DNA from 4 places in the Exiguobacterium sp. Leaf187 genome. Region 1 is predicted to be linked to each of the others. Evidence: riboswitches for the same ligand, from Rfam matches in the RefSeq annotation. Region 1 holds a riboswitch; each other region holds the start of a gene.
What was found. A riboswitch is a leader RNA that binds a small molecule or an ion and turns the genes downstream of it on or off. The one in region 1 is predicted to bind thiamine pyrophosphate.

Region 1 (3,210 bases):
GTCGGGTATCGCAAAGCGAGATTTCGGGAAAAGAACCATTATTCGAAATAGCGTGTGAATTTCCAGGCTTGCTGTTTTTTGCGTATACTACAGAAGAAGACTACTTATAAAGGAGTGGAAACGATGCAAGCAACAGTGACATGGAACAAACAGATGGGGTTTAGTGGACAGACGGAATCAGGGCATCATCTGGCGATGGACGCAGCACCCGAAAACGGTGGTGAAAACCAAGCGCCACGACCAACTGAACTGCTACTACATGCCGTTGCCGGCTGTACTGGAATTGATATCGTCTCGATTTTAGAGAAGATGCGCTTGACGATCACCCATTTCGAAATGGATATCGAAGGAGAACGGGCAGAGGACCATCCGCGGCGTTTTACGTCGATCTCGATTCATTACCGGCTTGAAGGTGATCTCCCGGAAGATAAGGTCCGTCGCGCCATCTCGTTATCAAAGGATAAATATTGTTCGGTCTCGCAATCCTTGAACGCTGAGATTTCCGTCTATTATTCGATCAATGGTGTGCGGAGCGAGGATCCTTTGTGAAGAAAGTTGTACTGATCGGTTGTCTGTTGCTTGCAGGGTGTGCACAGGAGACGACGGAACCAACGAAACCATCACAACCGGAAACGAAGCAACCGACAGAAGAAAAGAAACCGAAGCCTGAGCCGACGAAAGAAGAACGACAACAAGCAAAACTAAAGCAGCAACTTAAAGCGATGTCGACGTCAGAAAAGATCGATCAACTGCTCTACATCGGAGTCGCCGGCACAGAACTTTCAGCAGCTGACCGGAAATTGTTACAGACGCATGCGATTGGCGGGGTCTTACTGCTCGGCGGAAACATTACGTCGGAAGAGCAACTCTTGACGTTCACGCGTGCGATTCAAGAGACGAACCAAAAACCGTATGCGTTCGTCGGGATTGATGAAGAAGGCGGACGGGTCAGCCGGGTACCGGATCAACGATTACGGTTACCGACGAGTCAACGGATAGCGCAAGGAGCAGATGAAGTGAAAATGGAAGACGTCGGACGTACGCTCGGACATTTGTCACAATTTTATGGTTTCAACATGGACTTCGCGCCGGTCCTTGACGTCAACAGTAATCCGAACAATCCGATCATCGGCGACCGTGCGTTAAGTGCTGATCCGAATACTGTCGCGACGCTTGGTACGGCCCTGATGCACGGGATGCAGGAGACGGGAACGATTCCGGTCGTCAAACATTTTCCCGGTCACGGCAATACGAGTGTCGATTCCCATGTCGGGCTACCGAAAGTGACGGCATCAAAGGAAGAATTGAAGCGGACGGAACTGTTACCGTTTAAAGAAGCGATCCAAGAGGGCGCCGAGATGGTAATGGTCGCCCATATTCTCTATCCCGCGTACGACGATACGAATCCGTCCTCGCTCTCAAAGCCGATCTTGACTGACCTCTTGCGTCAGCAACTCGGATTCAACGGTGTCATCATCACGGATGATCTCGTCATGGGAGCGATCACGAAACAATATGGTCTCGCAGAAGCGGCACGTCAGTCGCTCGTCAATGGAGCTGATATGGCGATGTTTTCAGAGGCAGGTGCTTACGCAAAAGTTCATGCTGAAGTGATGCAAGCCGTCAAAGACCAAACGCTGACGCCGGAGATGCTCGATGCTAAAGTAATGCGCATCCTGAAGCTAAAGCAGACGTATGCCGACAGCCAAGAGCAACAGCGACCGACGAAATCGGAGCTGATTCAGCAAGTGGAAGCGCTCAACTAGGACTAGCGAAGCAAAGCGACTCATGCTAGACTAATGGGGCAAGCCAATTAAACACGAAAAGACACTAGGGGAGTCTCCCAGCAGACTGAGACGGAAGTATCCGGACCCTTTGAACCTGATCTAGTTCGTACTAGCGGAGGGAAGTGGCTCGAAACCCTAGATATCCTTAGCGCTTCAGCGCATTTTCGGACCACTCCCTTCAACATCGGGAGTGGTCCTTTTTCGTATGGAAAGGAAGAACATGATGCGTTTACATCTGATTTCGACGGGATCCATTCATCCGCTTGACGAAATAAAGACCTTTCAATCACTTCAACCCTATACGGATCAGCTGCATCTACGTGAACCGAACTTATCGGCGGCAGAATTACTTGATCTGATTGAAGCACTCCTTGGGCATGGTTATTCGCCTGAACAGTTAACGGTTCATGACCGGGTCGACGTCGCCCATGTCGCCGGCATCGGTGTGCAGCTGACGCGCCGTTCCTTGCGTGTCCGCGATGTGCGACGTCATTTTCCGAATCTCGTCATCGGGAAATCGGTCCATTCACTAGCAGAGGCACTGGCAGCAGAAGCGGAAGGAGCCGACCGACTGCTGTACGGTCATATTTATCCGACAGCGTCGAAGCCGGACGTGCCACCACGAGGGATCGACGCATTAAAGCAAGTCGTCACCTTCACGACGAAACCAGTCATTGCGATCGGTGGGATTACACCAGAATGCATGCCTGAAATCGCAGCGACCGGTGCAACCGGAATCGCCGTCTTATCGGGTATTCTCGGCCAATCGGATCCACTCGCCGCCGTCAAGCGTTATCAGGGGGTTCGCGTATGACGAATCACATCATCATCGGCGGTGGAGTCATCGGTTTGACGCTTGCTTACGGTCTCGCCTGTCAGAATGAATCCGTCGTCGTCTTAGAACGTGGAACATGCGGACAAGGGACAAGCCGAGCGGCTGCCGGGATGCTTGCGACCGACATCGAGCTGAGAGCGGAATTGCATGCACTTGCCGCACGTAGTCGTCGTCTGTATCCGCTGCTTGCACGTCGTCTCAAGCGAGAAACAGGTATCGATTGTGGGTACCGGGAACAACCGTTTTTGTTGAAACGTAAAGGACGCGAGCATCTGTTTCCAGCGGTCGGTCAAATCGATCCACGACGACTGACGACTGCATTGATGTATGCCTTACACGCACGTGGCATATCGATTGAAGAACAGGTGGAGGTCACACGCATCGAAGAGAACGATGACTTCATTAGGATCGAATCGAATGCGGGAACGTGGACCGGACGAACGGTGACGGTCGCTGCCGGACGGGGTTCGCAAGCCTTGCTCGATACAGCTGACATTTCGATCGCGACATATGGGGTCAAAGGGGAATGTCTCGCAGTCCGTCTCGCGGGTCAGCCGTTACGCTCGATTCTGTTTGATGAAGCCGCCT
Region 2 (3,210 bases), on a different contig from region 1:
GGTTAGTTGATCGATCCGCGAGAAAAGCCGCATGATCCCATGATAAAAATAGCTTCTCCATCAATGTAGCGAATTCGTCCGCCTTTTTATACCGCTCTTCCCTCGGTGGAAGTGCATCCATTCCGTGGTTTAGTGCTTCCCAATCTGTCATCGAGGTCACTAAGTTCCAGCCTACCCTCCCCTTCGTTACGTGATCAAGGCTTAGAAGTTGCCTTGCTACTGTATACGGATTGGAGAACGTGCTCGATATCGTAGAGACTAATCCTATATGATCCGTCACTTGAGAAATAGCCGTTAGATTAATTAAAGGATCCAACCAAAAGGCAGGTAAATCTGTCGCATTGGTAGCCGGAAAGGATTGATTGTCCGCAAAAAATACCGCATCTAAACATCCGCCTTCCGCTATTTGAGCCAAACGCTGATAATAGCGACTCTCTCCGATTTCTTCAATTGCAGAATCAGGCATCAACCATGCGGCTTGGTGATGACCACATCCATATAACAAAACGCCGATATTTAACTGATTTCTGTTCGTCATCTTCTGTTCACGAATCCCTTCTCTTACAAGCTGAGAATTTTTTAAAACGCCCGCTTTAATTCATCGTTAACCCACCATCGACTGTTACGTTTTGACCGGTAATCCCAGATGCTACTTCTGATGCCAAAAAGGCAACCAGTTGAGCCACTTCTTCTGGGCTCGTCACTTTTTTCAACGGGGTCGATTGGGCAATTAAGTCAAATACTTCAGGGGTTGTCACAGCACTCGCATCTGTGACTTTCAATAACCCACCGGAGACGACATTCACGTTTATGCCATATTGACCTAACTCCGCGGCTAGGTTTCGAGTAAAGCCAATCAGACCTGCTTTTGCTGTTGTGTATTCATGATAAGGAACGACTGGGTTTTGATAGAGGTTTGTTCCAATGCTGATGATACTACCGCTATGTCGTTCTATAAATTGTGGCAGAACACTTTGAATGATGTGAAACGCTGCTTTAAGTGTTCCATCCAGTTGCTTTTGATAATCTTCCCACTCTAAATCGATAAACGATTTTTGCGCAACCGGATCAAATTTGAAGTCTACTAACGCATTATTCACGACAACATCGATTTGACCATAATGTGCTGTTGCGGATTGCATCATGCTCTCGACATCTTCCCGCTTCGTGACATCTGCATACAAGGCAATTGCATTCTCTACTCCCAGTTCGCTCACAAGTTGTTCTGCCGCATCCTTGCTTTTAAAGTAATTGATCACCACTTTAAATCCGTTGTGCACTAACACCCTTGCAATCGTCGCCCCAAGTCCTCGACTACTTCCTGTCACTAATACTGTTCTGCTCATTCTTGTCCACTCCCTCATCCATTTTTGCAACTTAAATAGCGAAGTTAGTAAACAAAAAACGCAACTCTCCAAAAGGAAAGTTGCGCACGTCTAAATAATCACATAGCAAAGAACGATATCATCGTCTCCGCTTGTTCATCAGAGTTTACACTTCCCTACGCTAGTACGACCTAGTTCAGGTTCAAAGGGTTTGAGTAGCTACTCATCTCAGTTTAATAACACCCCTAGTGATTCTATTTAAGTTATCTTCACTGTAGTGGTCTTGAAAACCCCTGTCAATGATTCTGACAGATAAATTCATTTCTAGTATTCTATGAAGCGAGTAAACGAGGTGAATCATGAGTCCATCACGATTACTCCGATACAGTGACATCCTGTACCAAACGATTCTTTTTAGCATTTTTATCTTTGATGATTCCTTGATACGAAATCGATTCATTTTTCGTATCGACTACCGTGACTTGGAAATCTGAATCATTGATATTAGCGATATGGTATAGCTTTCCCTGCGCAATCATCGTATAGGAGCCATTGAAGCGATAAGCATGCTGCCCTTCCACTTTATGTTGCTTGACTTGATTTGTTTTAAAGTCATAGGTGCTCCATTTAATACTTTTACTTTTTTCTGAGTCAGATGCTCCGTAAGCAATTAGTGATTGGCTGTTTTCAGCAGCATTAAAGTTCCCTTCCGCTGCATACGCATCAAGTGCTTTGATTCGTTTGATGCCTTTGCCGTTATCTAGATAATAAGCGCTATCTTTTTCTACCCCTTCCGCATCATATGCGATTTCACGATAGACAATTCCATAGTCGTTCACTGCTACATAATGACGTTCTTGATTAGTCTTAAGTTGCTCGGATTGAAGCGGCTCCACTTTTCCTTTTGCAAGGTTGAGTAATAACACCGTCGATTTTTCCTTTGTTCCATGATCATCCCGTTGGACGTATACGTTCATGCCGTCTTGATGAAAGACACGGATGTCAGCCATTTCACGATCCGGTACCGTTAAACGATGAGAAAGCGTCTTTTTAAACTGTTTCTGTGTACTTCTGTCATAAGAATGATAGTTCAACTGAGATGCCTTTACTTCAATTCCGTATGTTCGCGAGCCCATTTCACTAGTAAATACGTCTTCCTTAGAAAGAAATCGATAGAAATCAGCAGGGAAGTCTGCAGCATAGCTATTGAACAACCCTGTGATATAGTTCTGCGACTCACTATGAATTTGACCGTCCAATTGGATATTGTATCGAGTAGGCTTGATGTCTCCATTTTCAATCTCGATGTTTACTTTTTTAAGAGCATCTGCATTTTCTTTTCGTATACTCTCGACTTCATAATCCGATCCTTTAATGCTTGCAGCGTAACCAAAATAACTGAGTAAGGTGACGCCAGCAATGCTTCCTACGATGATCATTTCCTTATATCGTCTCATGACTTCCTCCTTCTAATGATTAAATAGATACTTTATGGTTCAGTAGTCGAACACATTTCCAACTTATATATATAAAATAGATGAGAATAAAGGAAAGATAGACGAATACCTGTTGATTCGGAATGAGCATGCTAGTCAAATCAAATAAGTAACGTAATGCAATGAATGGTACGATCAAGAGCGCTACATCCTTTGCGATCGTCAGCAAAGCTTTCCCTTTTTGATAGGACCGCTCCGTCAAGACGAACAAGAAGACCATCGTGATGACGAAGAGTGCGAGCGCTAGAATGACGAATGTATCGATCACATTGAAGGTATAGAGCATGTTCAACGCAGCTGACTCCCCGATGATTTTGGACGCTGCTTGTAAATGTTCCGGGAGTAACCATTCGTAGAGTCGACGACTTATAAGAATCGTGATCCACTGG
Region 3 (3,210 bases), 820 kb from region 1:
GGGACAACTTTTTAGTACGCCCGCCTGTCGCGAATATCGATCAAGCGTTGCTTGTCGTCTCGGCGGCAGAACCTGATTTTTCAGCGCATCTACTCGACCGATTTCTCGTCTTGATCGAAGCGAAGGAAATCCAACCCGTCATCCTGTTAACGAAGATGGATTTACTTGACGAAGTCAAAGGACCGGCTGTCCGAGAGGCGATTGCCGCTTACCGGAAGATTGGGTATACGGTCATCGAGACATCAAGTGAGACGTTGACGGGTGTTGAGCAAGTCCGTCCGTTACTTGCTGGAAAAACGAGCGTTCTCGCCGGACAATCCGGTGTCGGGAAAAGTTCATTGCTCAATGCACTGGAGCCCTCTCTTGATTTAGAAACAAGTGCGATCTCGAAATCACTCGGACGCGGACGTCATACGACGCGCCACGTCACATTAATGCCGCTTGCCGAAGGATTGATTGCCGATACGCCAGGTTTCTCGAACCTCGATTTTCCGTATGATATGGAAATCGAGGATGTACGGTGGAGTTTTCCTGAATTCGTCGCTGTACAAGATGATTGTAAATACCGAGGTTGCTTGCATTTGAATGAACCCGGTTGTGCCGTCAAGGAAGCCGTCGAAGCCCAAGAAATCATGTCCTCTCGTTATGAGAACTATGGTATGTTTATAGACGAAATCAAGAATCGAGCCCGGAGGTATTGAAGATGATTAAAATTGCACCATCTATCTTATCAGCAGATTTTGCGAATCTTGAGCGTGATGTCAAAGCAGTCGAAGCAGCAGGCGCGGACTATATCCATTTTGATGTCATGGACGGTCAGTTCGTACCGAACATCTCATTTGGATTACCTGTGCTTAGCAGCTTACGTCAAAAGACGGATATGATTCTCGATGTCCATTTGATGATCGACCAGCCAGAACGTTTCGTTGAAGATTTCGTCAAGGCAGGGGCTGACATCGTGACGTTCCACGTCGAAGCGACGAATCATGTCCATCGTGTCTTGCAACAAATCAAAGCAGCGGGCGCAAAGGCAGGAGTCGTCTTGAATCCCCATACGCCATTATCAACGATTGAACACGTCCTTGAGGATGTCGATATGGTTTTATTGATGACGGTCAATCCGGGCTTCGGTGGACAAGCCTTCATCGAGCGTGTCATGCCGAAACTCGCAGCACTTGCGCAAATGAAAGCAGATCGTGGTCTGACATTTGAAATTGAGATTGACGGTGGCGTCAATCCGGAAACGGCAAAGCTTTGCATCGATAACGGTGCGAACGTTCTCGTCGCAGGGTCAGCAATCTACAATGCACCAGATTATGCGGAAGCGATCACTAGCATTCGTCAAGGGGCTGCCGTATAATAAGAACGAGAAAACGAAATATGATGACCGCAAGGGGTGTCGCTTGAAAAGCGGCTGAGAGGAGTCTTTTAGACTTTAACCCTTCGAACCTGTTCCGTTCAAACGGACGTAGGGATGTGGCGCACGCAGGCAGTACGGCGTTCGTCGTACTGCCTTTTTGCGTCCTCTCGTACAATGAAGGAGGAAAAATAGCATGAAACGGTTACAAATGATGATGGAAATTGCCATCTTCGCCAGTCTCGGAGTCGTCTTTGATTTACTGATTCCATTCAAAATGCCACAAGGAGGCTCAATCAGCTTAGCGATGTTACCGATCTTCGTCATGGCATTTCGCCACGGTGTCGTTGGAGGGGTCGTTACGGGAGCGCTTGTCGGTACGATTCAATTGATGTTCGCTCCACAAGTCTTGACGATCGTTCAACCGATGCTTGACTATACGATTGCGTATGGTGTCGTCGGATTAAGTGGTCTGTTCGCGCGTCAAGTCAGACTAGCCGCGCGCAATGGACAAAAGAAAAGCTTGATGGCGTTCGTTCTCCTGGCGACGTTATTAGGCGCAGGACTCCGTTATATCTGTCATGTCATCAGTGGAATCGTCTTTTTTGCCGAGTATGCCGAAGGTCCAGTCGTACCGTATTCATTGATTTATAACGCGACATACATGGTACCGTCTTACGTTCTTTGTGGTGTCGTTGCGGGTCTTTTATTCACGACTGCGCCACGCTTACTACGTTATTCGGCACGAGGCGTCTGAGATGCGGGCGATTCTCGTCTGTGCCGGTCCGCGAGAAGAAGCGCCGGATTTACGGACGTTTTGTCAGCCAGGTGATTTTATCGTCGGTGTTGACGGTGGTGTTCAGACGATTGAATCGTTTGGGCTGACATGCGACCTGACGATTGGTGATTTTGATTCGCTTGGTTATGTACCAGAAGGGGCAATCGTTCATCCGGCCGAGAAAGATGAAACGGATCTCGAACTGGCACTTCGTACAGTCTCAGAGAAGAAACAGTTTGAGGATACCTTCATTATCGGGGCGACAGGTGGGCGGCTCGACATGACCGTCCAAAATGTATATTTATTGAAGCGATACCCAGAGGCACGACTCGTGACGAAACGAGAAGAGGTACGATACTTGGCTGAGGGAACGTATGCAGTCGAAGCAGGGAGCTATTATTATCTTTCGTTCATTCCACTCGTACCATCGACTTTAAGCTTATCCGGAGTCAAATATCCACTTGATGCACATCCAGTACCGGTCGGAGGTTCCTTGACCGTCAGTAATGAATGGTGTGCGTCAGAAGCGAAGGTAGAGCTCCATCAAGGAGAACTATTGATGATGCGGACGCTTAAGGAATAGCGCAATCATAGGAAAGAGGCCGTGGATGACTCCGCGACCTCTTTTTGTGTGAAATTATTCTTCGAGTTGAGAAGGGGCGACACGGATGTCGCTTTGAGCGGATAGATGTTTTCCTTTGACGAAGAGATGATAACTTCCCCACATGACAAGGAAGAAAGGAACACCAATGTATAGAGCGATTCGTTGATCCGCTTGAAACGCAAGACTGACGAGGACGACGACGTTAAGTGTCAACGAAATCAGTGGTAACACCGGATAGAGTGGTGTCTTGAATTTCAGTTCGGATACATCGTGTCCGTTTCGGACGAACTGACGACGAAATGCAAGCTGAGAAGCAGAGATCGAAATCCAGCCGACTTGAGCCCCGAGTCCGGCTAAGGACAAGAGCCAAATGAAGACGGTATCTTCTGCGAAAAATGCGGTCAGAAGCGATAACATCGCGAACATCATCGTAAAGAGTAAAGCACGCATTGGCACACCACGTGCATTGAC
Region 4 (3,210 bases), on a different contig from region 1:
TGCTCAGTCTCCGTAACCCATACGATGTCGCCGTTCAACCGGACGCACCGGCACACGTCCTCGTCTATGGCTTCAAAGGTGATCCAAACGGTCCAGACTCCGAAGCAGGCAATCTAAAATCAGCGGGACCGAACCTGCCTGCAGGTATCCGAGCAATCTTCGGAACGTTCAAACCGCAAGGCACTTTACCGGTTGATGTGCCGGTCTTTAAGAACGGTGTCTTTACCGATCAACTGCATCTCGAATTCGGTGACGGCTTTAAAAACTGGAAAAAATGATGACGTGATACACCAAAAGACCGAAGCTCCTTAAAGGATGCCTCGGTCTTTTAATGATTGATACGGATATTCAGCTTCTTCTTTCGCACGATGGTAGACGCGGTATAACCAATAAGTCAGCAGTGCATAGACGACGATGACAAGAACAGCAGAAATATAGCTTCCCATGCTATACGCTACCTTAAAGTTTCGAGTCGATGCGGATATACCGGATAACACGATCAACGTTGGGATGATAAGTCCTACAAATCTTACTTTGACTTTACCAAGCATTCGTTGCATAGCATATGCCGCGAGGATCACAAGTGCGATCACGATGATTTCCATTCCAATCCCTACTCTCACTAAATGGTATTCCTAATTCTACCATCTAGTGATTCAAGAAGATACCGCTCGTGCTGGAATCGTTTCGTAAACTGACGCAAATGTCTCTTCCGTCCACCCCATGTGCCAGAAGAGTAACTCATAGTAACAACTCGTCACGAAATGACGTTTCATCCGCTCGCGTTCCGTCGGGCTCGCTTGCTCCGCCAGCGCATCAAGCCGTGCAATCTGTTCAAAGACGACCTTTTCAAACCATTCCGAGCTATACGTGTCGATCCATTGCTGATAGATTTTTTCTTCCGGTGTACACGTTAGTAATTGTTGCCCGACTTCATAATACAACCAGTAACATGGCAAGATGGCAGCAATCGTCTCACCGAGCGTTCCTTCACTCGCATGATGCATGTGCGAGACATACGCATATGCTGTCGGTGCCGGTTCAAATGCTTCAAGATCTGCTTCCGTAATACCGAGCGGCTCAAAAAATGATTGATGTAAGCTCAACTCTGCCTCGTAAGTCGAAGTAGCATGCTCGGCAAGTGTCGCAATCGTCGCGAAGTCGTCTGCTTTTGACGCTGCCTTCGCTTGAATCTTCGCAAAGTGTTTTAAGTAATAGGCATCCTGCATGACGTAATGCCGAAATTTCGAGAGCGGTAACGTCCCCTCCCCGATTCCTTGTACGAATGGGTGCGTAAAACTACTATCCCAATACGCTTGTGCCGCTTGTTTGATTTCTTGTGTGAATGTCATGATCTCATCCTCCTCGTTTAGTTATGAAACGAAAAAACACCACCCCGAAACACACGGGCATGGCGCAAGAAGAACAAGACTTGACGCCACTTCCCTCCGTAAGTACGAACTTAATCAGGTTCAAAGGGTCCGAACGTCTTCGTTCGTCTCAGTCGGTCTACCGACTCCCCTAGTGGTCATTATTCGATTCAAATTCACTATAGCATGCTGAAAACGGAAGTCAAGTTGTCTCCTTTTCGCTATACTATGGAGTGTCAGAAGACGGATATCGTCTCCATCTGCAGACCGATTCCGAACTTCTTTCGTTCTCGTACACTAACTTTAGTACCTGATACTATAATTCATTCTGTTACTTACAATTGGAGGATTTCATTATGCATACACCAACAAAAATCATGGCATCAGCCGTTATCGCTTCTGCTTTATTACTCCCAACAGCCGCATCCGCCGAACAAGTCGTCGATAAGACGATCGTCACACTCGGGGAGTCGCTCGGCGCAAAAGATAAAGCATGGGTGCTTTCACGTCTCAATGCACCGGAAGGGATCACACCGATCATCGCCACTTCTGCTGACGAGGAAAAATATCTCGGGAAAAACATCCCACAGTCGCAAAAAGGCGGCAACATGTATTCGTCGGCTAAAATCGAACTGACGGAAAAAGGAGATGGACTCTCCGTCTCGACGGAAAACATCACATGGGTGACGAAGGATATGTATCTCAACGCTCTCGTCACAGCGGGTGTCAAAGATGCCGACATCACGATTACTTCCCCTTACAAGGTGACCGGGACATCGGCACTGACAGGAATAATGAAGGCGTACGATCAAACTTCCGCTGAAACCGGGATAAAGTTAAGTGACGAACGCAAGGATCTAGCACAGCAAGAATTATCAGTCACATCAGACGTTGGAAAAACGGTCGGAACGGATAAGGTGGCTGACTTGATGAATGAGATCAAGGCTGAGATCGCCAATCAAAAACCGGAAACCAAAGTCGAAATCGAAAATCTGATCGTCCAAGTCATTCAAAACAACAATATCCAGTTGTCTGACGCACAAATGGACCGGCTGACGAATCTGTTCAATCAAATGGAGCAAGCGAACATCAACTGGGGACAAATCGAGAGTGGATTGAAAAATGCGGGACAAGACATCCACGCGTTCGCAACTTCAGAAGAAACGAAAGGATTTTTCGCTAAATTATTTGATGGACTCAGTGACTTCTTCAGTTCAATCGCGGGTGTGTTCAAATAATTCAGACTTCCGTAACTGACAAAAAAATAGTAAACTAGATGTATCTGAAACGAAAGGTGGTGTGAAAAGATGGACTTTGCCGCGTGCAAACACTGGTTGATGGAACAATTGTATCTGTTGCGCGCGATTTTTCATGGAATGGCGTTCTAAGGCACCCGTCTGCCCTTTTTTAGAACTTCATGATTGAAAAATACAGCAAAGCGCATCTTTCACACGTGATGGAGAGTGCTATTTGCGCTCTCCTTTTTTTGATGCGCGCGAAAGGATCGACTTACTATGATGATTTGCGACATTCAACACCTAACCAAACAATTCGGAGGCGAGACAATTTTAACGGATGTTTCCCTCTTCTTAAACGAACACGACCGTGTCGGTCTAATTGGACGAAACGGGAGTGGCAAGACGACATTACTCCGCTTGCTTGCTCGCCTTGAGCAACCGGACGGTGGTGTCATCTATCAAAAGAGCGGTTTGACGATCGGCTATTTGGAACAACTTCCTGTTTATAGTGAGACGATGACCGGACTCGACGTCCTTTGGACAGCGTTTGAAGACATCCTCGCGATCCGTTCTCGGATGCAACAGTTGGAGCAAATGATGGC

Region 2: linked by a shared signal. The riboswitch ahead of ASF99_RS00315 (3-oxoacyl-ACP reductase) and the one ahead of ASF99_RS04925 (thiamine phosphate synthase) in region 1 are both predicted to bind thiamine pyrophosphate.
Region 3: linked by a shared signal. The riboswitch ahead of thiT (energy-coupled thiamine transporter ThiT) and the one ahead of ASF99_RS04925 (thiamine phosphate synthase) in region 1 are both predicted to bind thiamine pyrophosphate.
Region 4: linked by a shared signal. The riboswitch ahead of tenA (thiaminase II) and the one ahead of ASF99_RS04925 (thiamine phosphate synthase) in region 1 are both predicted to bind thiamine pyrophosphate.

Annotation. Positions count from the first base shown of each region.
Region 1 covers NZ_LMPR01000009.1:197,803-201,012, forward strand. Annotated here, with positions in the region: gene ASF99_RS04915 (OsmC family protein) at 124-549, shown strand; gene nagZ (beta-N-acetylhexosaminidase) at 546-1,766, shown strand; TPP riboswitch at 1,823-1,925, shown strand; gene ASF99_RS04925 (thiamine phosphate synthase) at 2,008-2,601, shown strand; gene ASF99_RS04930 (FAD-dependent oxidoreductase) at 2,598-3,210, shown strand, end outside.
Region 2 covers NZ_LMPR01000002.1:59,432-62,641, reverse strand. Annotated here, with positions in the region: gene ASF99_RS00320 (LLM class flavin-dependent oxidoreductase) at 1-538, opposite strand, end outside; gene ASF99_RS00315 (3-oxoacyl-ACP reductase) at 594-1,346, opposite strand; TPP riboswitch at 1,482-1,582, opposite strand; gene ASF99_RS00310 (hypothetical protein) at 1,700-2,782, opposite strand; gene ASF99_RS00305 (hypothetical protein) at 2,802-3,210, opposite strand, start outside.
Region 3 covers NZ_LMPR01000009.1:1,022,077-1,025,286, reverse strand. Annotated here, with positions in the region: gene rsgA (ribosome small subunit-dependent GTPase A) at 1-701, shown strand, start outside; gene rpe (ribulose-phosphate 3-epimerase) at 704-1,360, shown strand; TPP riboswitch at 1,383-1,492, shown strand; gene thiT (energy-coupled thiamine transporter ThiT) at 1,554-2,114, shown strand; gene ASF99_RS09660 (thiamine diphosphokinase) at 2,116-2,718, shown strand; gene ASF99_RS09655 (amino acid permease) at 2,773-3,210, opposite strand, start outside.
Region 4 covers NZ_LMPR01000008.1:40,078-43,287, forward strand. Annotated here, with positions in the region: gene ASF99_RS02570 (glycoside hydrolase family 3 protein) at 1-278, shown strand, start outside; gene ASF99_RS02575 (hypothetical protein) at 309-605, opposite strand; gene tenA (thiaminase II) at 657-1,352, opposite strand; TPP riboswitch at 1,427-1,533, opposite strand; gene ASF99_RS02585 (DUF1002 domain-containing protein) at 1,727-2,608, shown strand; gene abc-f (ribosomal protection-like ABC-F family protein) at 2,885-3,210, shown strand, end outside.